DNA from 4 places in the Halopseudomonas phragmitis genome. Region 1 is predicted to be linked to each of the others. Evidence: predicted binding sites of a transcription regulator. Region 1 holds the regulator's gene; each other region holds the start of a gene.
The links. The regulator FliA, encoded in region 1, starts transcription of late flagellar genes. The targets are predictions, from matches to a motif close to CTAAAGTTTNNNNNNNNNNNGCCGNTAA.
Positions count from the first base shown of each region.

Region 2: the regulator FliA is predicted to act here: its motif matches at 2,921-2,948, upstream of BVH74_RS09425 (methyl-accepting chemotaxis protein).
Region 3: the regulator FliA is predicted to act here: its motif matches at 2,135-2,162, upstream of BVH74_RS09620 (flagellin).
Region 4: the regulator FliA is predicted to act here: its motif matches at 3,249-3,276, upstream of BVH74_RS08030 (methyl-accepting chemotaxis protein).

Region 1 covers NZ_CP020100.1:3,507,555-3,513,187, forward strand. Annotated here, with positions in the region: gene BVH74_RS16230 (chemotaxis protein CheA) at 1-1,520, opposite strand, end outside; gene BVH74_RS16235 (protein phosphatase CheZ) at 1,535-2,329, opposite strand; gene BVH74_RS16240 (chemotaxis response regulator CheY) at 2,350-2,727, opposite strand; gene BVH74_RS16245 (RNA polymerase sigma factor FliA) at 2,905-3,642, opposite strand; gene fleN (flagellar synthesis regulator FleN) at 3,639-4,466, opposite strand; gene flhF (flagellar biosynthesis GTPase FlhF) at 4,496-5,633, opposite strand, start outside.
Region 2 covers NZ_CP020100.1:2,052,896-2,058,528, forward strand. Annotated here, with positions in the region: gene BVH74_RS09410 (sulfurtransferase) at 1-524, shown strand, start outside; gene BVH74_RS09415 (YeeE/YedE family protein) at 631-1,815, shown strand; gene BVH74_RS09420 (M48 family metallopeptidase) at 1,881-2,693, opposite strand; gene BVH74_RS09425 (methyl-accepting chemotaxis protein) at 2,982-5,117, shown strand; gene BVH74_RS09430 (SOS response-associated peptidase) at 5,129-5,633, opposite strand, start outside.
Region 3 covers NZ_CP020100.1:2,091,746-2,097,378, forward strand. Annotated here, with positions in the region: gene BVH74_RS09610 (flagellin) at 1-674, shown strand, start outside; gene BVH74_RS09615 (flagellin) at 862-2,049, shown strand; gene BVH74_RS09620 (flagellin) at 2,260-3,426, shown strand; gene BVH74_RS09625 (flagellar protein FlaG) at 3,501-3,890, shown strand; gene fliD (flagellar filament capping protein FliD) at 3,974-5,437, shown strand; gene fliS (flagellar export chaperone FliS) at 5,434-5,633, shown strand, end outside.
Region 4 covers NZ_CP020100.1:1,742,524-1,748,156, forward strand. Annotated here, with positions in the region: gene yajC (preprotein translocase subunit YajC) at 1-290, shown strand, start outside; gene secD (protein translocase subunit SecD) at 351-2,219, shown strand; gene secF (protein translocase subunit SecF) at 2,230-3,141, shown strand; gene BVH74_RS08030 (methyl-accepting chemotaxis protein) at 3,323-4,945, shown strand; gene suhB (inositol-1-monophosphatase) at 4,993-5,633, opposite strand, start outside.

The DNA.
Region 1 (5,633 bases):
ACCTTACCAGTGCGCGGCTTGCCGGCCTGTTCACGCTCATCGGGCGATTCGATCCCATGATCGACCGAGTTGCGCACCAGGTGCACCAGCGGGTCGGCCAGTGCTTCAACCAGGTTCTTGTCCAGATCGGTTTCTTCGCCGATCAGTTCAAGGTTGATCTCCTTCTTCAGGTTACGCGCCAGATCACGCACCACGCGAGGGAAGCGACCAAATACCTTCTTGATCGGCTGCATGCGAGTCTTCATCACCGACATCTGCAGATCGGCAGTGACTACGTCGAGGTTGCCGACAGCCTTGCTCAGCTCTTCATCACCACTGCTCAAACCCAGGCGTACCAGGCGGTTCCGCACCAGCACCAGCTCGCCGACCATGTTCATGATGTCATCAAGCCGGGCGGTATCGACCCGCACAGTGGTATCCACAGCAGCATCAGCAGGCGCCGGTGCGCTGGCCTTGGCGGCAGCTGCTGGCGGCTTTTCGGCTTTGGCAGCAGGCGCTTTGGCGACAGCTTTGGGTGCAGGCTGAGCCTTGGCCGCAGCTGGCTCGGACGCCTTCGGCGCCTTGTGCTCAATCGGCTTGTCAGTCGAACTTTCAGCCTTGGCCGGCGCTGCAGCAACACCGTTGGCGGCCTCCGACTTGCCGGGGGCTGCACCCTTGCCGTGTAACTGGTCGAGCAGTGCTTCGAATTCGTCGTCGCTGATTTCATCACTCTCGGCGCTCACCGCCGCTGTAGCAGCCGCCACCACGTCCGGCGCTGCAGCCGGCTCGGAACTCAGGCCCGGAGCCGCACCTTTGCCATGCAATTGATCCAGCAGCGCCTCGAACTCGTCATCACTGATCTCGTCATTTGCTACTTCAGCCTGGGCGCTCTGCGCGGCGGCCTGATCAATACCCGGCCCCTTGCCGGGACCATGAAGTTCATCCAGCAGGGCTTCGAATTCATCATCGGAAATATTGTCACCCTGACCTGAAACCGACGATTCGGTCTCCGACTCTTCAGGCGACTGCAAGGCGTCGAGCAACTGCTCGAACTCGTCATCGGTGATATCGCCATCGCTGTCGGCTCCGGCGCTCACGGTTTCAGTAATGGAGTACTCAACACTCGCGGGGGCAGCGACTGGCGCCGCGCTGGCCGGCTGCGCCAGCAGCGAGAGGGCTTCAAGCAACCCGGGGTCGGCAGGGCTTGGCTCATCACGCTCGCGCACCTGGGCAAACATCGCATTGACGGCATCCAGCGCCTGCAACACGACATCCATCAACTCAGCGTCGACCTGGCGCTCACCCTTGCGCAGGATGTCGAAAACATTTTCGGCGATATGACAACAGGCTACCAAGGGGTCGAGCTGGAGAAATCCGGCACCACCCTTGACGGTATGAAAGCCACGGAAAATGGCATTGAGCAGGTCCATGTCGTCTGGGCGGTTTTCCAGCTCGACCAACTGTTCGGACAACTGTTCGAGGATCTCGCCGGCCTCAACCAGAAAATCCTGGAGAATCTCTTCATCCGCATCGAAACTCATGCACCTACTCTCCCCTAGAAGCCAAGACTGGACAGAAGGTCGTCGACCTCATCCTGTCCAGACACCACGTCCTCCCTTTTATCGGCATGAATCTGCGGACCTTCACCCTTGGAGGATGTTTTTTTCGGTGTTGCCCGCGTTTCGCCGTGTTCAATACCGGCAATTCGATCAACCTGACCAGCCATGCGCACCAGGCTGACCAGACTTTCCTCGACATCATGAACCAGGGTAATGACCCGCTTGATCACCTGACCGGTCAGGTCCTGATAATCCTGGGCCAGCAGAATTTCGTTGAGCTGCGAGCTAACAGCACTGCTGGATTGCTCGGTCTTGGCCAGAAAATCGCCAATGCGTCGGTACAGGTCACGGAACTCGGTGGCGGCGATCTCGCGGCGCTGCAGGCGCTCCCAGTCGGCGCGCAGGGTTGCCGCTTCCTGGCCAAGCTCAGAAACAATCGGCGCGCTGCTCTCAACCAGATCCATGGTCCGGTTGGCGGCCTTGTCGGTCAGCTTGACCACATAGTCGAGATGGTCGGAAGCATCGGTGATCTTGGAGCTGTCGTTGCCTTCTTCGAGCGCATGGGTGGTGTCGATCTGAAAATTGACGATCGCACTGTGCAGCGCCCGGGTGAGCTTGCCGACCTCATGGTACAGACCGCGGTCACGGGCCTGATTGATGGCATGGATGACCAGTACGGCTTCGGCAAACTCGCCATTCTCCAGGTAGCTGACCAGCTGCCGCGCATTTTCCTTGAGGGAATGTTCGAATTCCTGGGCGGTTTCCTGACCGGGATCCTTACTTAACGCCATAACCTTTACCCCGGGTTGTGTTATTTGGCCTGAACGCGCTCGAAAATCTTCTCGATCTTCTCTTTCAAGGCTTGCGCGGTAAAAGGCTTGACCACGTAACCGTTGACCCCGGCCTGAGCCGCTTCAATGATCTGGTCGCGTTTGGCTTCAGCGGTAACCATCAGCACCGGCAGGTGCTTGAGGCGCTCGTCGGCCCGCACTGCGCGCAGCAGGTCAATGCCGCTCATGCCCGGCATATTCCAGTCGGTCACCAGAAAGTCGAAGTTGCCACTTTGCAGCATGGGCAACGCCGTGGTGCCATCATCGGCTTCAGCCGTGTTGGTAAACCCCAGGTCACGCAACAAATTCTTGATGATGCGCCTCATCGTCGAAAAATCGTCAACGATGAGAATTTTCATGTTCTTGTCCAAGTAGACCTCCGTACAAACCAGGGGAAATGCAGGCTCGCTCGCTGCTCACCCGTTGCCATGTTCAAGCCTGTCGAACCACCTAAGGAAACACTGAAAACCCATATTGCCAGCTATCATCCGCCTTGCGTCAGGCCCAGGCGCATTGTCCGGATGCTGGCGATAAAATCAATCGTCGCGCCAATCGGCCAGGCGGGCCCGCAGACGAGCGGCGCACTGGCTGTGCAACTGACTGACCCGTGATTCACTGACCCCCAGTACGGCGCCGATTTCCTTGAGGTTCAATTCCTCGTCGTAATACAGCGACAGCAATAGGCGCTCACGCTCGGGCAACCCCTCGATCGCATTACTCAAGGCGACCCGAAAGCGCTCATCCTGAAGCCCGCCCAGAGGCTCAGCCTCGGCCTGAACATCGGTCGGTGCTCCGGACTCAAGCAAATCATCAAAACTGAATAGCTTGCTGCCGGCGGTATCGTTGAGGATCGCGTAATATTCCTCAAGACTCATCTCAAGTTCGGCAGCAACTTCATTATCTTTAGCGTCACGCCCCAAACGAGCCTCAACCGAGCGGATCGCATCGCTGACCAGGCGTGTGTTGCGGTGTACTGAACGCGGAGCCCAGTCACCCTTGCGCACTTCATCCAGCATGGCCCCGCGAATGCGGATGCCGGCGTAGGTTTCAAAGCTGGCGCCCTTGCTGTTATCGAACTTGCGGGATGCTTCGAGCAAGCCGATCATACCGGCCTGCATCAAGTCTTCAACCTGCACGCTGGCCGGCAACCGACCGAGCAGGTGATAGGCAATACGTTTGACCAGAGGAGCAAATTGCTCGACCAGTCGATCCTGATATTCGGCTGTGCTCTGCGCGCGGGTATACATGCTCACTCCACCAGCCAGTGCCGTCATGCGTCGGATCCGACTTGCTGAACCAGACGCTCCACGAAAAATTCCAGATGGCCGCGCGGATTGGCGGGCAAAGGCCAGCCATCGACTTTCTGGGCAATCGCCCGAATCGCCATGGAGGCCTTGCTGCGGGGATACAGGTCATATACTGCGCGCTGCTTCTGCACCGCCTTGCGCACCATCTCGTCAAATGGCACCGCTCCCACATACTGCAGGGCTACATCCAGGAAGCGGTCAGTCACCTTGGTGAGTTTAGCAAACACCGTGCGACCTTCCTGTGGGGTATTGACCATATTGGCCAGAACCCGGAAACGGGTCATGCCAAAATCGCGGTTGAGCAGCTTGATCAGCGCATAGGCGTCGGTAATAGAGGTAGGCTCGTCACAGACCACCACCAGCACTTCCTGGGCGGCGCGCACGAAACTCAGTACCGAATCGCTGATACCGGCGGCGGTATCGACGATCAGCACATCCAGGTCATCGCCAATTTCGCTGAAGGCCTGGATCAAGCCAGCATGCTCCTGGGCATTGAGATGGACCATGTGCGACACGCCGGAAGCGGCCGGTACCACCCGTATTCCACCAGGACCGGAGATCATGACATCCCTGAGATCACAACTACCTTCCAGCACGTCAGCCAGGGTAGCTCGCGGCTTGAGCCCCAACAGCACATCGACATTGGCCAGGCCAAGGTCGGCATCCAGCAGGACCACACGTCGCCCGAGCTCGGCCAGGGCCAGGCTGAGGTTGACCGACACATTGGTCTTGCCGATCCCGCCCTTGCCGCCGGTGACTGCGATCACTTGAACCGGATGTTTGCTTCCCATCTCGTTGTATACCTTGCCTTAGTAAAATCTCAACTTGCGCGTTGTTTATGCAGTATACCGGCAAAAACGTCAGCCATAGCCTGATCTGCGGGTGCTTCGTTGCTGGCCAGGCTTACAGCCCGGCTGACCAGTTGGTGCCCCACGGCCCGGTTGAGGTCATCGGGGATGCGCTGGCCATCGGCCAGATAGGCTACCGGTAAACCGTGCTCCATCGCCAGCCCCAATGCTTCACCCAGAGTAGCCGCCTCGTCCACCTTGGTCAGAATACAGCCTGACAGCGCGCAACGCTTGTATGTGTGATAGGCAGCCTTGAGTACTCGGTGCTGGCTGGTTGCAGCCAGTACCAGCAGTGTGCGCACTTGGCTGCCCTGGGCTGCCAACTCACTGAGCTGATTGTTCAGGTGCGGATCATTGGCCTGCAGGCCGGCGGTGTCGATCAGCACCAGACGCTTGCCGGCAAATTCGTCGAGCACCTCGCTCAGACTGTTCTGCTCATCGACGACCCGCACCGGCACATTGAGAATCCGTCCCAGGGTGCGCAATTGCTCATGGGCGCCGATGCGATAGGTATCCATGGTTACCAAGGCGACATGCTGGCTGCCGTGCTTGAGCACATAACGCGCGGCCAATTTGCCCAGCGTGGTGGTTTTGCCGGCACCAGTCGGTCCGACCAGAGCAATGGCGCCGCCCTGCTCGATTAACTCGTCATGCACGACCGGAATGCTATGGGCCAGATGGGCCAGCAGCAGCCGCCAGGCCTGACGGTTATCCGCCACATCGGCAACTTTGTTCAGCAGACCCTGGCACAGCTCCGCCGGCAGCCCGATCTGGGTCAGTCGACGCCAGAGACTGGCCTGACGCGGCTGGTGCTGGTTGACCTGCCCCCAGGCCAGGCTACCCAACTGAGATTCAAGCATTTCGCGCAGACCGGCAAGTTCTGCCCGCATGGCATTCAGGCCTGCTTCTTCAGCCGCCGGGTTATGGCTGTCGACCGGTTCGGCGGTCGCCGGAGCTGACTGCTCGGCGCGCTCGCGCTTAAGCCGAGCCAGCAGGTCGCGCGCCACTGGCGAGCCGTCTTCGGCAGCCTGTAGCATACTGTCGCCGAATAATTGACGATTGACCCGGGGCGCCTCCTGGGGGCGCTCCCCCAACTCCAGTTGCGCCCGG
Region 2 (5,633 bases), 1.5 Mb from region 1:
GCCGGGCGAAATGGGAGGATGAGAGCCGGCCCATGACCAACCGGGTGGCCAGTTATGCTCCGGGCAATATCACCCTGGGTGAGCGCAATGAAATGATTCGTGCGCGGCTCAGTGATGTGATGGCGGTGGTCGATGGTAGTGATCAGGCCAAACTGGTGGATATTCGTTCGCCCGACGAGTACAGCGGCCGGATTTTCGCTCCGCCGGGTGTCCAGGAACTGGCGGTGCGCGCCGGGCATATTCCCGGGGCAGTGAATGTGCCTTGGGGTGAGGCGGTGGCCGCCGATGGCACCTTCAAATCTGCCGATGAGCTGCGCAAGGTCTATGCCGCGGTGGGTATCGATGGCAGCGAGCCGGTCATCACCTACTGCCGGATTGGTGAGCGTTCCAGTCATACCTGGTTTGCCCTGAGCAAGATCCTCGGCTATGAGGTACGTAACTACGATGGTTCCTGGACCGAGTATGGAAACACCGTAGGGGTGCCGGTGGTGAATCTGGCCGGTACCGTCTGGGGCGGCAAATAGCCCCTGCCGAGGCTGTGGCGGTGGGCGTTGATTCCCACCGCCCGCTAAAAGGTTCCAAAGGTTCGCCGTAGCTCCTCCTGGCTGCGGCCTGGGGCGGGGGATGCCTATGCTGCGGACGGAGGCGGTGCAGCGGTCGTCATGGTTGTCACTGGTGGCGGCTGCGCTGGTGGTCTTTGGGGTATTGCTCTGGGCCTGGCTGCTGGCCACTCCGACTCCAGCTGGGCGGGCATTGAGTTTCTCGCTGCTGAGCGGGGCGTTGTTCGGGGTCTTGTTACAGCGCTCGCGATTCTGCTTTTTCTGTATTACCCGTGACTTCTTCGAACAGGGCGATGCCCGTGGCCTGCTGGGGCTGGTGACTGCGTTGGTAGTTGGTACGCTCGGTTATCACGCGCTGTTCGGCACTTTTGTACCTGATCCTCTATCCGGTCGCTTGCCGCCGGATGCCCATATCGGTCCCTTGAGCTGGGTACTGGCGCTGGGTGCGCTGGTGTTCGGCCTGGGTATGGCTGTGTCTGGTTCGTGCATTAGCGCCCATCTGTATCGTTTGGGTGAGGGTTCGCCGGTGGCGCCCTTTGCCCTGTTCGGTGCGTTGCTGGGGTTTGCTCTGGGGTTTATGAGCTGGAACCGGTTGTATCTGCTGGCTATTGAGCAGGGGCCGGTCATCTGGCTGCCTGGGCGGCTGGGGTATGGCGGTTCATTGCTGCTGCAGTTGAGTTTGCTCGCGGCCCTGGCCTGGCTGCTGGCACGCTTGGGGCGCCCCGCCGAGCCTGAGCCGCCAGTGAGTCTGGGGCAGGCGCTATGGCGTCGGCGTTGGCCTGTGCATATCGGCGGCATTCTGATTGGCATGCTGGCGGTGGTCAGTTACCTGCGGGTGGCGCCGTTGGGGGTGACGGCCGAGTTGGGCAGTTTGTCGCGCACGGCGGCCAGCGGGCTGGGCCTGCTGCCGGAGCGGCTATTGGGATTGGACGGGTTTGCCGGATGCGCGACAGTGGTCAAGCAGGCGCTGCTGTCCAATAACGGGGTGTTTGTGGCTGGGCTGGTGTTGGGTGCCTGGGTCGTGGCACTGCTCAGTGGCGATTGGCAGCCCCGCTGGCCACGATTGGGAGAAGCGCTACGCGGGCTCTTGGGTGGGGTCATGCTGGGGTATGGGGCAATGCTGGCGTTGGGCTGTACGGTCGGCACGCTGCTGTCCGGCATCATGGCTGGCGCCGTGTCCGGTTGGGTGTTTGCGTTGTTCTGCGTGCTGGGAGTATGGCTGGGGTTGCAGCTCAGGCGTTGGGGCGGTTGGTAAGGCAGGAGGTTTGCTTGGTTGCCACGACACCGCGAGAAAGTGTTGTGGCAACCAAGGAGGGTGCCTTAGCGCTTGGCGGCTTCGTACAACGGCTGCACTCGTGGAATCGCGTTCTGCAGGTTCTGAATCCGCCCCGAGTGTGACGGGTGAGTGCTGAGGAAGGCCGGTGGCTGGCCTTGTGAGGCGCTGGCCATCTTCTGCCACAGAGTGACTGCGGCTTGCGGGTTGTAGCCAGCCCGGGCGGCCAGTTCCAGGCCGATCAGGTCGGCTTCGGTTTCGTTGCCGCGGCTGTTGGGCAGGGTCAGGCCATATTGTACGGCGGCGTCGGCGGCCTGGCGGCTGACTTCGCCCAGCCCCAGCAGGGCAGTAGCGACCTGGGTGCCAGTCTGAGTTACGTAGGCGCGGGAGATGGCTTCGCGGCCATGTTCACGCAGGGCGTGGGCAATTTCGTGGCCCATGATCTGGGCAATTTCATCGTCGGTCAGGTTCAGCTTCTCAACGATACCGGTATAGAAGATGATCTTGCCGCCGGGCATGCAGCTGGCGTTGAGCTGGTCGTTCTTGATCAGGTTGACCTCCCAGTTCCAGCTCGGCGCATCGGCGCGGAAATGCCGGGTTTGCGGAATCAGGTCGTTGGAAATGCGGCGTAGCCGGTTGAGCATGGCGGTGTCGGTATTGAGGACTTTCTTTTCCCTGGCCTCTTCGAGCATCTTGGCATAGGACTCGGCCGCCATCTGGTCGACCTGAGCGCTCGACAAGGCGCTGAACATATACTGCTGGCGCTGTACGCCAACGGCACCGCCATCGGTGGTTTGTACGGTTTCACAGCCGGCCAGCCAGATCAGCGGCAGGCCCAGAATTAGTGCACGGATACTCATGGGTGGATTCCTTTCATGAATTTCGGAACATCTGAAAAACTACCTGCGTTGGCCATACTGCGTTAAAAATGGCCTCAAGATGCTCATTTACAGCACGTAAACTGCGCTCTTTCGGCTATTTTTGCCTTGTCTTGCCTGCCTCGGCTACGTTTTTCAAAGATTCCTTAACTGAATTTTATCCTTTGACATGTCGCCTGGCCAAAGTATTCCTGACGGTGGGGAAAATCCTGAAGATTTTTTGCGCCCCGCCGATAAGCCCTGTATGGGGTGAAATATTGAGGGTCGACGATGAAGTTCAAGTCCATTCAGCTGTCCATTGCGGTGCTGGCCGGTGCCAGTCTGTTTGTCGCCGTGGGTGCCATGACGCTGTACACATTGTATGCCTCCGACCGCAGCCAGGAATTTGTCCAGGCGCGTAGCCAGCAGTTGCTGGAAGGATTGGTCGAAGAGCGTTTGGCAGGGATAGCCGAAGGGGAGAGTGAGCGCATTCGCCGGCGTCTGGAGTATCCGCTGGTGGTTACCGGGCAGTTGGCGACGCTCAACCAGATGCTGGGTGAAGTTCAGGATGACGCCCTGCCCAGTCTGATGATGAGTCGCGAGGAAATGAATCGGGTCACGCGTAAGCTGCTCGAAGTCAACTCTGACCTGCTGAGTCTGTATGTAGCCTGGGAACCGAACTCGCTGGATGACCTGGACGAATACTATGAAGGGGTCACGACGGGTGGGTATGAGGGTTCAGGGCGATTCATGCCCTGGTGGTACCGTGATGACAGCGGCAACCTGGTGCTGGAAGCATTGACCGAACTGGAAAGCACTAACCTGCTGCCAACCGGGGTCAGGGAAGGTGAATATTACCTGTGCCCGAAGGAAACCTTGCGTCCCTGCGTGATTGATCCGGCCGCTTATGAAATGTCTGGGCAGATGCAGCTGTTGTCATCGTTCAATGTGCCGATCATGGTCGATGGCGAGTTCATGGGAATTGTTGGTGCTGACTTGTCGCTGAACTTTATTCAGAGGATGCTCGAGCAAAGCAATGCCAGCCTCTACAACGGTAGCGGTAAACAGGCATTGATCAGCACTAATCAGCGCCTTGTAGCCTATACCGGCAATGATGCACAGCCGGGTGACCCGGCCGAACGCATTCTCGATGCCAATGAGCTTGCCAACCTGGCTCGTCTCGGCGACAGCCTGATTTATGAGGTTGATGAAGCGGGAGGGCATATCGAGCTGATCATGCCGATCCGTTTTGCTGGTACGGATGCGCGTTGGGTCTATCTGATTACCCTGCCGCTGGATGCGGTGATGAGTGATTTGCTGAGTCTGCAGGGTGAGCTGGAACGCCAGCAGGCCAGTGACTCCATGACCATGGTGATCATCGGTCTTTTGGTGTCGCTGGCCGGGGTCGGAGTGATGGCGCTGGTGGGCTACAGCCTGGCACGCCCGGCCCGGCAGTTGTCGAGCATGCTGGAAGGTATCGCCCAGGGTGAAGGGGATTTGACCCGGCGTCTGGAGATCGACCGTGCTGATGAACTTGGCGCTATTGCCCGTGGCTTCAATGCTTTCCTCGACAAGTTGCAGGCCATGATGCGTGAGGTGGTTGGCTCGGTGCAGCAGGTGACCGATGCCTCGGAAACTACCGCCGATATCGCCATGCGCACCAACGACGGGGTGCAGCGGCAGCTCAGCGAGATCGATCTGGTCGCTACGGCGGTAACGGAAATGACTGCTACTGCCCAGGATGTGGCGCGCAATGCGACCCAGGCGGCCGAGGCAGCCAGCAATGCCGATGGCTCGGCCAACCATGGTCGGGAAGTGGTGCGGGCGACCTCGCAGACCATTCAGCATCTGGCTGAGGATATCCAGCGCGCGGTGCTCAGCGTGCAGGATCTGGCCCGCGACAGTGAGAATATCACTGGTATTTTGCACACCATTCGCGGTATCGCCGAGCAGACCAATCTGCTGGCGCTCAATGCTGCGATTGAGGCGGCCCGGGCAGGTGAGCAAGGACGCGGCTTTGCGGTAGTGGCTGACGAGGTGCGCAATCTGGCGCAGAAGACTCAGGCCTCGACCGAAGAAATTCAGCAAATGATCGAGCAGCTCCAGCAAGGCACCCGGGAAACCGTCAAGGTCATGGAGCAGAGTCGGGCTCAGACCGAGCAAAGTGTGCTGCAGGCTGAGGAGGCCGATGCCGCCCTGACCTCGATCACTCAGGCGGTGTCGGTCATCAATGAGATGAACACCCAGATCGCCAGTGCCGCCGAGGAGCAGAGTGCGGTAGCCGAGGATATCAATCGCAATGTGGCGACCATTGACCAGGTCGCCAAGTCGGTAGCCGAGGGGGCTCAGGAGGCTTCTGAGGCCAGCGCCGGGTTGACCAAGCTGGCCGAGCACCAGCGCCGCCTGATCAACCAGTTCCGGGTTTGATCAGGGGTTGATCAGGGCTGGATCAGGGGCCCGGTGGGCGTGCAGCAGATCGGCCCCTGGGTTTGTGGACTGCTCATTGCCGGGGTTACCGGGTGCATCAGGTCTACCCGTGAGTCGGCATTGAGCAGTAGTGGTTGCAGGGCCTGCGTCGCGGTGGCGTTGGCCAGCCACAGGCTTTGCTCGGCCTGATTGAGGCTGACCGGCATACGCTCGGCCAGGCGACTGCTCAGGCCCTTGGCGGGCACTGTGATCAGCGCACAACTGTCCCAATAGCTGCCGTCATCCAGACTGTAGCGCTCCCATAACCCGGCCAGGGCCAGGCCACCTTCCCGACGGCGCAGATACCAGGGCTGCTTGCGTCCGCCCTGGCTGTGCCAGAGAAAGTAGCCATCCACCGGAATAAGACAGCGACGCTGGGCAAGGGCCTGGCGGAACATCGGTTTGTCGTGCAGGTATTCGGCCTGGGCGCTGAATGGCGCCCGACTCAGGTCGCGCAGCCAGCCGGGCGTCAAATTC
Region 3 (5,633 bases), 1.4 Mb from region 1:
AAACCAACTTCTACTCGGAAGCTTTTGGTGATGCGGCTGGTACGGTAACTGTCGATACCCAGGTTACTCTTGATCTGGTGTTTACTGACACCAGCAAGAACACAACCATCACGGTTGAACTGAAAGCTGGCGATACTGGTGATCTTCTTACCGCCAAACTGGCAGCGGCAATCAATGACGCCAATATCGGTGTGGGTGTGCACCTTGATGCTGATGGTGACTATCAGGTGATTTCGCGCACTGATGCCAATGATCCAACGGTCAGCGATTTGCAGACCATCACTTTTGGTGACTCCACTCCAGCTTCAGGTGCGACATTCACTACTGTTGACCTGTCGGCTGCTACACCGGTGGCAGACAACACTATTGCTGATCTGGATATTCGCGATGTGGCGGGAGCTCAGGCGGCAATTCTGGTGATTGATGAATCCATCCGCCTGATCGATGCCCAGCGCGCCGAACTGGGTGCGGTGCAGAACCGTTTCGAAAACACCATTGCCAACCTGCAGAATATTGCTGAGAACGTCTCGGCAGCGCGCGGGCGGATTCAGGATACCGACTTTGCTGCGGAGACAGCGACGCTGACCAAGAACCAGATTCTGCAGCAGGCCGGAACCTCGATCCTGGCTCAGGCCAATCAGTTACCCCAGGCCGTACTCAGTCTGTTGCAGTAAGTTGTATTTGTGGTGGGGCAAAGCCGGGCCTGCGCCCGGCTTTTTGCTGCCCGAAGAATTGCCGGTGCTGGCCTAAAGCTTTGTCAGTGGCTGCCGATACAGGGATTGAACGCAGATTTCATGGTTGCCCGACCTCGGTCGAACCATGGAGTGGATACTGGGCAATCGCCACTATCGGAGGCACTATATGTCCCTGACCGTCAATACCAACGTAGCATCGCTGAATACCCAGCGTAACCTCAACAGCTCCGCCAGCTCGCTGCAGACTTCCTTGCAGCGTCTGTCCACCGGTTCGCGCATCAATAGTGCCAAAGATGATGCTGCCGGCCTGCAGATCGCCAACCGTCTGACCAGCCAGGTCAATGGTCTGAATGTGGCAGTGCGTAACGCCAATGATGGTATCTCGCTGGCCCAGACCGCCGAAGGTGCATTGCAACAGTCGACCAATATTTTGCAGCGTATGCGTGATCTGGCCCTGCAGTCGGCCAACGGCTCCAATAGCACTTCCGAGCGCGAAGCGCTGAATGCTGAAGTGACTCAGCTGAAGAAGGAAATCGACCGGATCAGCAACACCACCACTTTTGGTGGTCGCAAGCTGCTGGATGGCAACTTTGGCGTGACCAGCTTCCAGGTCGGCTCGGCGGCCAACGAAATCATCAGTGTCGGTATTGGCGAAATGAGTTCGACTTCGTTGAATGGTACTTTCTATACCGAGGCTTTTGGGACTGCGGCAATCGGTACGCCAGCAGATTATGTTGGGGGGACGGCTACCATTGAGGTGACGCTGGATGGGGTCGCTGATCCGGTGGAGTTGAGTGTTGAGTTGAGTGCTTCCGATGATGCTGAGACTATCACGGCCAAATTGGCAGCTGCTGTTAACGACGCCAATCTGGGAGTGAGTGTACAGAAGGACGAAAATGATGCCTGGCAAGTAATTACCAACTCGAATGCAGATGGTGACGGCCCGGCCGTTACGGGTATCGAGTTTACCTCGCTGCCAGCTGAAGTCACTCTGGCCGATATTACGCTTGATGCCACGAATGCGGCAGCGGCTGCCGACAGCACTGTCAGTGCCATCGACATCACTTCTGCCTATGGAGCCCAGGCTGCCGTGTTGGTGATTGATGAGGCGATTCGTATGATCGACTCTCAGCGTGCCGACCTCGGTGCGGTGCAGAACCGCTTCGAGAACACCATTGCCAACCTGCAGAATATTGCCGAGAACGTGTCGGCAGCCCGTGGTCGTATCCAGGATACCGACTTTGCCGCCGAGACTGCGAATCTGACCAAGAACCAGATTCTGCAGCAGGCCGGTACTTCGATCCTGGCTCAGGCCAATCAGTTGCCGCAGGCTGTGTTGAGCTTACTTGGCTGAGTAGCTTGGTTAAGCATTTTGATGTTGAGAAGCCGGGCGTATGCCCGGCTTCTTGCGTATCGGTGAGTAAAAAGTCGTTATCGGGCTAAAGCTTAAGCCAGCCTGGTCGATAACCTGTCTGAATGCGGATTCTATCGGTGCCTGGGAAGTGGTGGGTGCCTGAGACGCAACCCAGGCAGTAGCCTTAAATAGCTTCAGTGGAGGCGACCCATGTCCTTGACAGTAAATACTAACGTAGCATCGCTCAATACCCAGCGTAACCTCAACAGCTCGGCCAGTTCACTGCAGACTTCCTTGCAACGTCTGTCCACTGGCTCGCGCATCAACTCCGCCAAGGATGATGCTGCCGGCCTGCAGATTGCCAACCGTCTGACCAGTCAGGTTAACGGCCTGAACGTGGCGGTACGTAATGCCAACGACGGCATCTCGCTGGCGCAAACCGCCGAAGGCGCTCTGCAGCAAACCACCAATATTCTGCAGCGCATGCGTGACCTGTCGCTGCAATCGGCCAACGGTTCCAACAGCGACTCAGAGCGTGAGGCGCTGAATGCCGAAGTCACTCAGCTGAAGAAAGAAATCGACCGGATCAGCAACACTACCACTTTCGGTGGCCGCAAGCTGCTGGACGGTAATTTTGGCATCTCCAGCTTCCAGGTTGGCTCGGCGGCCAACGAAATTATCAGTGTCGGTATTGGCGAGATGAGTTCCAGCTCGCTCGAAGGTGACTTCTTCAGAACTGCACTGGGAGCCGCTGGTCCGGCAACTGCTGACGGAACCCTGGAGTTTACGCTGGTATTTGAGGATATCGATGATGTGGAAATCACTGTCGATGTCAAGGACGGTGATACCGGAGCTGTAGTCGCTGACAAGATCGCTGCCGCAATCAACGATCTGAATCTCGGGGTGGGTGTGCTCAAGGATGAAAACGGAGCTTACCAGATCATCTCGGGTGTGGCTGAAGATGGCACCAGCAACGCACTGACAAGCATTACCATGGACGATGCTGATGGTTCTGGCGTGACCTTCACTGCTGTGACCGCTTCGACTACCGCAGTGGCTGCTAACAGTGTCAAGGACATCGACATCACCAGCGCCGCAGGTGCTCAGTCGGCCATTCTGGTCATCGACGAAGCGATCAAGCAGATCGATTCCCAGCGTGCCGACCTCGGTGCGGTGCAGAACCGCTTCGAGAATACCATTGCCAACCTGCAGAATATTGCTGAGAACGTCTCGGCAGCGCGCGGGCGGATTCAGGATACCGACTTTGCCGCTGAGACTGCGAATCTGACCAAGAATCAGATTCTGCAACAGGCCGGCACTTCTATTCTGGCTCAGGCCAATCAGTTGCCGCAGGCGGTACTGAGCCTGTTGCAGTAAGATTGACGGGATGTGAAATGACGGGGGAAAGGTGTTAGCCTTTCTCCCGCATTGTCCTTAATGAGGATACCGCCATGGACATGGGAATGCTTGGAACACCGGGGGCTGAGCGGCCTGCAGGTGCTGCTGTCAGCGCGGCTGCCGGTAAGGTCATTAGTCTGGTAGCGGGCAAGGCGCCAGAGGCTCCAGATAATCAGAACAAGACTGCACTTCCCGCAGTAGTTGATGTCCAACCGGCTGATCGCCAGAGTCTGGAAAAAGCCGTGTCGGACATGCAGGACTTTGTCCAGAGCGTGCGGCGGGATATCAATTTCCAGTTGGATGATGGCACAGGTCAAGTCGTAGTCCGGGTCACCGAGGCGGCTACTGGTGATGTGATCCGTCAAATTCCTTCCGAGGAGGCTCTGCGTCTGGCAGAGAACCTATCGGAGATTCGTAGCTTGTTGTTTGAAGCGGAGGCTTGAGCTGGCCCGTTTCTTGCCTGAAAGCTCTGGGTGAACCCATCAGGCATTGATGCCGTCAAGAAAACGGCAACGAGGTGAGTAGCATGAATATTACCGGTATTGGTTCGGGGCTGGATATCAACTCCATGGTCAAAGCGATCATGGACGCTGAACGTGCCCCCAAGGCCGCGTCGCTCTCTCGTCTGGAAAGCAAGACCACCGCACAGTTCTCTGCACTGGGGCAGTTCCGCAGTGCTATTTCCGATTTTCAGACTGCGCTGAAGAATCTCAATGATTCGGCGTTGTTCCAGAAGCGCACCGCGACCTCGTCCAACACGGACTATTTTACCGCCACGGCCACTTCCAGCGCAGCAGCGGGCAACTACAGTGTTCAGGTATTCAACCTGGCCCAGAGCAGCAAGGTGGCTCTGGCTGGGTTCGATTCGGCCACTACCCAGGTTGGTACGGGCGAGCTGAACATCACAGTTGGTGACGAGGTCATCAATGTTCAGATCGGTGAGGATAAGCAGTCGCTTAGCGCGATCCGTGATGCGATCAATGCCGCTGGTGCCGACAAAGGGTTGAGCGCGGCTATCGTCAATGATCCGTCAGGGGTTGGCGGGGCGCGCATTGTGTTGACTTCTACCAATAGCGGCTCAGGCAAAGATATCCAGGTCGAAGTGGCCAATGCCACCGGTGATCTGGGTCGGTTGGCCTTTACCCCGCCTGATCCAACTGCGACCAACTATCAGCCTCCTGCGGCGGATCCGGATGATCCGCGAGCCGCGAGGGTGATCAGCTTTGCTCGTGATGCCAGCTTTGCTGTGGATGGCCTGCTGATGAGCAGTGCCAGCAACACCATTGATGATGTGATTGAAGGTGTGAGCCTGACCCTCAAAAAACCCCAGTCGGCCGAGGATATTGCTAATGCCAATACCTTCAACTTGGCCGTGGCTGAAGACCGCGCCGGGGTCAAGGCCAACCTGCAGAAGTTTGTCGATGCCTACAACAAGCTGATCGATACCACCAACTCGCTGACCAGGGTAACCCAGGTTGGCGGTGATTCTGGTACGCCACTGGCCGGACCGTTGGTTGGTGACGCTACCGTACGTTCATTCCTCAGTGCCATGCGCACCGAGCTTGGCAATGCTCAAGGCTCTGGTGATATTCGTATTCTGGCCGATCTTGGGATTACCACCAAGCAGGACGGCAAGCTGGAAATTGATAGCGATAAGCTGGATCAGGCGCTGGAGCGTAACTTCGATCAGGTTCAGGGTTTCCTGACGGGTGAGAAAGGTTTGATGGGGCGCCTGGAAGCACGCGCTGAGCCATATATACAGACCGGTGGAATTCTCGAGCAGCGTACCAAGTCGCTGCAGACCACTCTCAAGAATATCGATAAGCAGCGTGAAGACCTGGATCGCAGGATGTCTGCCATGGAAACGCGTCTTTTTGCGCAGTTCAACGCCATGGATATGCTGGTAGGGCAGCTCAGTCAGACCAGCCAATATCTCGAAAACCAGTTGTCCAATCTGCCGGGCGTGGTCAGACAGGATAGGAAACGATGAGCAATCCGATCGACACCTACAAGCAGGTCAAGGTTTCCCAGGAAGTCTCTCAGTATCGCGCGGTCCAGCTGTTGCTGGCTGGCGCTATTGAGCGGATACGTTTGGCCCGGCATGCTCTGGAAACCGGTAATGTTGAGCGGCGTGGTGTGGCTATCGGCAACACTATCAGCATCATTGGTGCCTTGCAGGCAGCCTT
Region 4 (5,633 bases), 1.8 Mb from region 1:
GCGGTGCGCCGGCCGGTGGTGGTTTCGAGTGGATTTTTCTGATTGGTTTTCTGGTCATCTTTTATCTGATGATCTGGCGTCCGCAGGCCAAACGGGCCAAGGAACACAAGAACCTGATCGGCAGCCTGAACGTCGGTGATGAAGTAGTTACCGGTGGCGGCATCCTCGGCAAGGTCAAGAAAGTGACCGACGAGTTCGTAGTGCTGGAAGTAGGTGATGGCCAGGAGCTCAAATTCCAGAAAGGCGCTGTGGTTGCCGCGCTGCCCAAGGGCACTCTGAAAGCCATCTGATCTTCTCTGACTCCCAATCCGGGCGCCGCATGGCGCCCTGATCGTTATCAGGCCCCTGATATGCTCAATCGTTACCCGCTGTGGAAATACCTGTTAATCGTGGCCGTGCTGGCGCTCGGCCTGGTTTACGCCACACCCAATCTGTACCCGGATGATCCGGCGATCCAGATCTCCGGCGCCAGCTCCACCCAGACCATCGAACAGCGTGATCTGAATCGTATAGATCAGGCTTTGCGTGATGCCGGTATTGAAACCAAGGGTACCGAGTTAGGGCAGCAGAGCCGCTCCGGCCTGGTCCGCTTGGTCAATCGTGGCGATCAGCTGCCGGCCCAGGATGTGGTGCGCCGTGCTCTGGGAGATCAGTTCGTGGTGGCCCAGAACCTGGCACCCACTACGCCTGACTGGTTGATGAATATCGGGGCCGGGCCGATGAAGCTGGGTCTGGACCTGTCCGGTGGGGTGCACTTCCTGTTGGAAGTGGATATGGACAAAGCGGTCGAGAATCGGGTCAATGTCTACGAAAGCGAGCTGCGCAGCCTGCTGCGTAATGAGCGCATTCGCTACCGCAGCCTGCCGAATCAGGGCAATACCCTGCAGTTCGGTTTTACCGAAGCCGACCAGCTTAGCGCTGCCCAGCGCCTGATCAATCGTCAGTACAGCCAATTCCAGCTCTCCACCGGTACCCGTGAAGATCTTCAGGTATTGCGTCTGACCCTGACTGACGCCGAGATGACCGAGATTCGTGAGTATTCGGTGCGTCAGAACCTGACCACCGTGCGTAACCGGGTTAATGAGCTGGGCGTGGCCGAGCCGCTGGTGCAGCGTCAGGGTGCCAACCGCATCGTGGTTGAGCTGCCTGGGGTGCAAGATACTGCCGAGGCCAAGCGGATTCTCGGCAAGACCGCCAACCTCGAGTTCCGCCTGGCCGCCGAACCGGATGCTGCCCGGGCGACCATCGAAACCTTCGAATTCCGCGACGGCAGCCGCCCGCCGGCAGACGTTGAGCGCAGCATTATCCTGACCGGTGATCAGGTAACTGACGCCCAGTCCAATTTCGATGAGAATGGCCGCCCGCAGGTCAATATCCGTCTTGATGGGCACGGCGGGGAGCTGATGACCCGCGCCACCCGGACCAATGTCGGTCGTGGCATGGCGGTGCTGTTCATCGAGCAGCGCCAGATTACCCGAACCGTACAGCAGGAAGTTGACGGGGTGATGCAGACCGTTGAAGTCCCGGCGTTCGTCGAGGACAAGAGCATCATCAGTCTGGCCACCATTCAGAGCACGCTGGGCAACCAGTTCCGGATCACCGGCTTGAACTCGCCGGCCGAAGCCTCGGAACTGGCGTTGCTGCTGCGCGCTGGTGGCCTGGCGGCACCGATGTACTTTGTCGAAGAGCGGACCATTGGTCCGAGCCTGGGGGCCGAGAACATTGCCAAGGGGGTAACTGCTACCCAGGTCGGCTTTGCGCTGGTGCTGATCTTCATGATCGTCGTCTACCGTGCCTTTGGCGTCTTTGCCAGCATCGCTCTGAGTTTCAACCTGGTGCTGCTGCTGGCACTGATGTCGGTGCTGGGCGCCACGCTGACTCTGCCCGGTATCGCCGGTATCGTCTTGACCCTGGGGATGGCGGTCGACGCCAACGTGCTGATCTTCTCGCGTATCCGTGAGGAAATTCGCGCCGGCAACAGCATTCAGCGGGCTGTGCACGAAGGCTATGACAAGGCCTTCTCGGCGATCGTCGACGGTAACCTGACCACCCTGCTGGTGGGGGTGATCCTGTTCGCCATGGGCTCGGGGCCGGTCAAGGGTTTTGCCGTAACGCTGTCGTTGGGCATTCTGACTTCGATGTTCAGTGCCATTCTGGTTACCCGGGCCATGGTCAATCTCAGCGTCGGCGGTCGCGACGTGAAGAAGCTGTGGCTGTGAGGAGCGCATCATGAATATCAAAACCATCAATTTCATGGCGCTGCGCAAGTTCTTCTTCGTAGTCGCTGCCGTACTCATGCTGGTTTCGATCGGCAGCCTGGTGGTGAAGAACCTCAATCTGGGGTTGGACTTCACTGGTGGTGCGCTGATCGAGCTGAACTATGACGAGCCGGCGGACCTTGAGTCTATCCGCCAGACTCTGCGCGCAGCAGGCTGGGAAGATGCGGTAGTACAGAACTTCGGCGCCAGTACCGATGTGATCATACGTCTGGCCAGTGAGGATCCGAATCTGGGTAGTGAGATCGCCCGGATGATCCAGCGCGAAGACGCTGGCGAGGTCACTGTCAAACGGGTCGAGTTCATCGGGCCGCAGGTGGGTGAGGAACTGCGCGATCAGGGTGGTCTGGGGATGTTGTTGGCCATGGGCGGGATTCTGCTCTACGTGTCGCTGCGCTTCCAGATGAAGTTCGCAGTAGGGGCGATTGCCGCGCTGTTCCATGATGTGATCTTCACCCTGGGCTTTTTCGCCTTGTTCGGCCTGTCGTTTGACCTGACCGTGCTGGCGGCATTGCTGGCGGTGATTGGTTACTCGCTGAACGACACCATCGTGGTATTTGACCGGGTACGGGAAAACCTGCGGGTAATGCGCAAGGCCGATCTGATCGAGGTGATCAACGTCTCCACTACTCAGACCCTGGCCCGGACTCTGGCGACCTCGTTCTCGACCATTCTGGTGCTGCTGGCGCTGTTCTTCTTCGGTGGCGAGAACATCCATGGCTTCGCTACGGCGCTGTTGATCGGTGTGTGTGTCGGTACCTACTCATCGATCTTCGTTGCCAACGGCCTGTTGGTAACGATGAAGCTGACTCGCGAGGATCTGATTCCTCCACAGGTCGAGGAAGCGGTGGACGACCGGCCCTGAACAGGCCTTGGGTAAAAGCAAAAAAGCAGCCGAGAGGCTGCTTTTTTGCTTTGGGCGTCTGATATGAACGCCTAAGTATCTAAATTGATGGTTATTCAGATAAGCGGTTCAAGCTGGGAGGGTGCTGGCCGATAGGGCTAGAACATAGTGTACGAATCACCTTTGATAAGTGAGGTAGGCCATGTTCAGAAATTACTCCATTGCGTTGCGACTGGGAGGCAGTTTTGTGCTGATGGGGCTTATTGTGCTGGGGCTTGGGTTTTTGGCCTTTAAAAGTTTGTCTGAGCTGCGCCGAGATGCAGAGATTCTGGAGGCTGACCTCTTGCCGGGTACCCAGTTGATTGGGCAAATGAATCATAGCTTCATGCAGGTACGGTATTTTACATTGCGCAGTATTCTGGCTGAGACTGATCAACAAATAAGAGATTATGCGCGCCGGATCCAGCAGGCACGAGATGACGTGCAGCATGCCGGGCGAAATTTTGCTGCCTTGCCGGCAGGTGCTGAGGAGCGTCAGTTGTTTGAAAGCTTTCAGGCTGAACTCAATCGTTACATGCAGGCGCAGCAAGGTTTGATCGATATGCTTCTGGCTGATCGTCGTCCTGCTGCGTTGGTCGAGCTGGATAATGTTCTTGATCCGCTTGCACACAGGGTGTCACAAATATTACTGGACATTGTTGTGTTGAATTCTCAAGTGGCCGATGAGGCGGCAGTTCATGCGGATCAGGTTTACAGTCGCGCTCGGAATGTGATCATTGCTGCGGTGTTATTGGCAGCGTTTTTCACGGCTTTCCTGGCATGGGTGCTATCACAGGGAATTCTGAGGCCAATACGCTACGCGGTGTCTGCCAGTGAGGTAATTGCGCAAGGTGATCTTACCCGGCGCATTGAGTTCATTGGGAAGGATGAGGCTGCTCAGTTGCTGCGTTCAATTGCGTCCATGCAGCACCAGTTGCGCGAGACCATTGCGGGCATCGCTAACTCTTCCACTCAACTGGCTTCGGCAGCAGAGGAATTGAATGCGGTTACCGAGGATGCAACCCGTGGCTTGCAGCGACAGAATGACGAGGTGCAGCAGGCGGCGACGGCCGTAAATGAAATGACCGTTGCAGTGGAAGAGGTGGCTAGCAATGCGAACTCGACTTCGGATGAGTCGAAAAAAGCCACCCAAATCACAGAGCAAGGGCGCCAGCAAGTCAGCCAAACGCTGCAAGGCATTGATCAGTTGAGCAGTAATATCAATAGCTCGGCAGAAGAAGTTCAGGTCCTGGCCGACCGGGTACAGGACATCATCAAGGTGCTGGATGTAATTGGCGCCATCGCGGAACAGACCAATCTGCTAGCGCTGAATGCGGCTATCGAAGCTGCGAGGGCTGGCGAGGCTGGCCGCGGTTTTGCTGTGGTGGCCGATGAGGTGCGTGCCTTGGCGCACCGCACTCAGGCATCAACCAGCGAAATCGAAAACATGATTAGTCAAATCCAGCAGGTTACTGAGCGAGCGGTAGAAGCGATGCGGATCAGTCGGACCATGTCGGGCAAGACCCAAGAAATGGCAGGTGCTGCCGGTGAGGCTCTGCAGCACATTAGCGAAGCGATTGTGCAAATCAATGAGCGTAATCTGGTGATTGCCAGTGCGGCGGAAGAGCAGGCGCAGGTAGCTCGAGAGGTTGACCGGAACCTGGTTAATATTCGTGATCTTTCAACGCAATCTGCTGCCGGTGCTGAGCAGACCAGCAGTTCGAGCCGTGAGCTTTCCCGGCTAGCTGTGGAACTGAATGATCTGATTGGCCGTTTCCGGCTCTGAAGTGTAAAAATCCCCCCGCAACTGATTGGTTGTGGGGGGAGGAGGGTTCAGCGCTTCATCGCCGGGGTCAGGTGCGGCTGGATGGCTGTCAGGACGGCCTTGAAGCACTTGGGGTTGCCGGCGACGACATTGCCCTTGTCCAGGTAATGATGACCGCCGGTGAAGTCGCTGACCAGTCCGCCAGCTTCCTGGATCAGCAGGCTGCCGGCGGCCATGTCCCATTCGGCCAGGCCGAATTCCCAGAATGCGTCATAGCGACCGGCGGCGACGTAGGCCAGATCCAGGCTGGCGGCGCCACAGCGGCGCAGGCCGGCGGTCTGGCCAACCAGGCTGCGGAACATGCCCAGGTAGTTGTCCAGTGCATCAATTTGGTTGTCGCGGAATGGGAAGCCTGTGCCGAGCAGGGCGCCGTCCAGAGTCTTGCGGCTGCTCACGCGCAGACGCTTGCCGTTGAGTGCTGCGCCACGGCCGCGGCTGGCAGTAAACTCTTCCTGGCGAACCGGGTCGAGAACCACTGCATGTTCGATACGGCCCTTGATGCGACAGGCAATGCTGACGGCGAAATGCGGTACGCCGCGCAGGAAGTTGGTGGTGCCGTCGAGCGGATCGATGATCCAGACAATGTCGGCACCGTCGCCGCGGCCCGGCTGAAAGCCGGACTCTTCGGCGTGGATGCCGTGATCGGGAT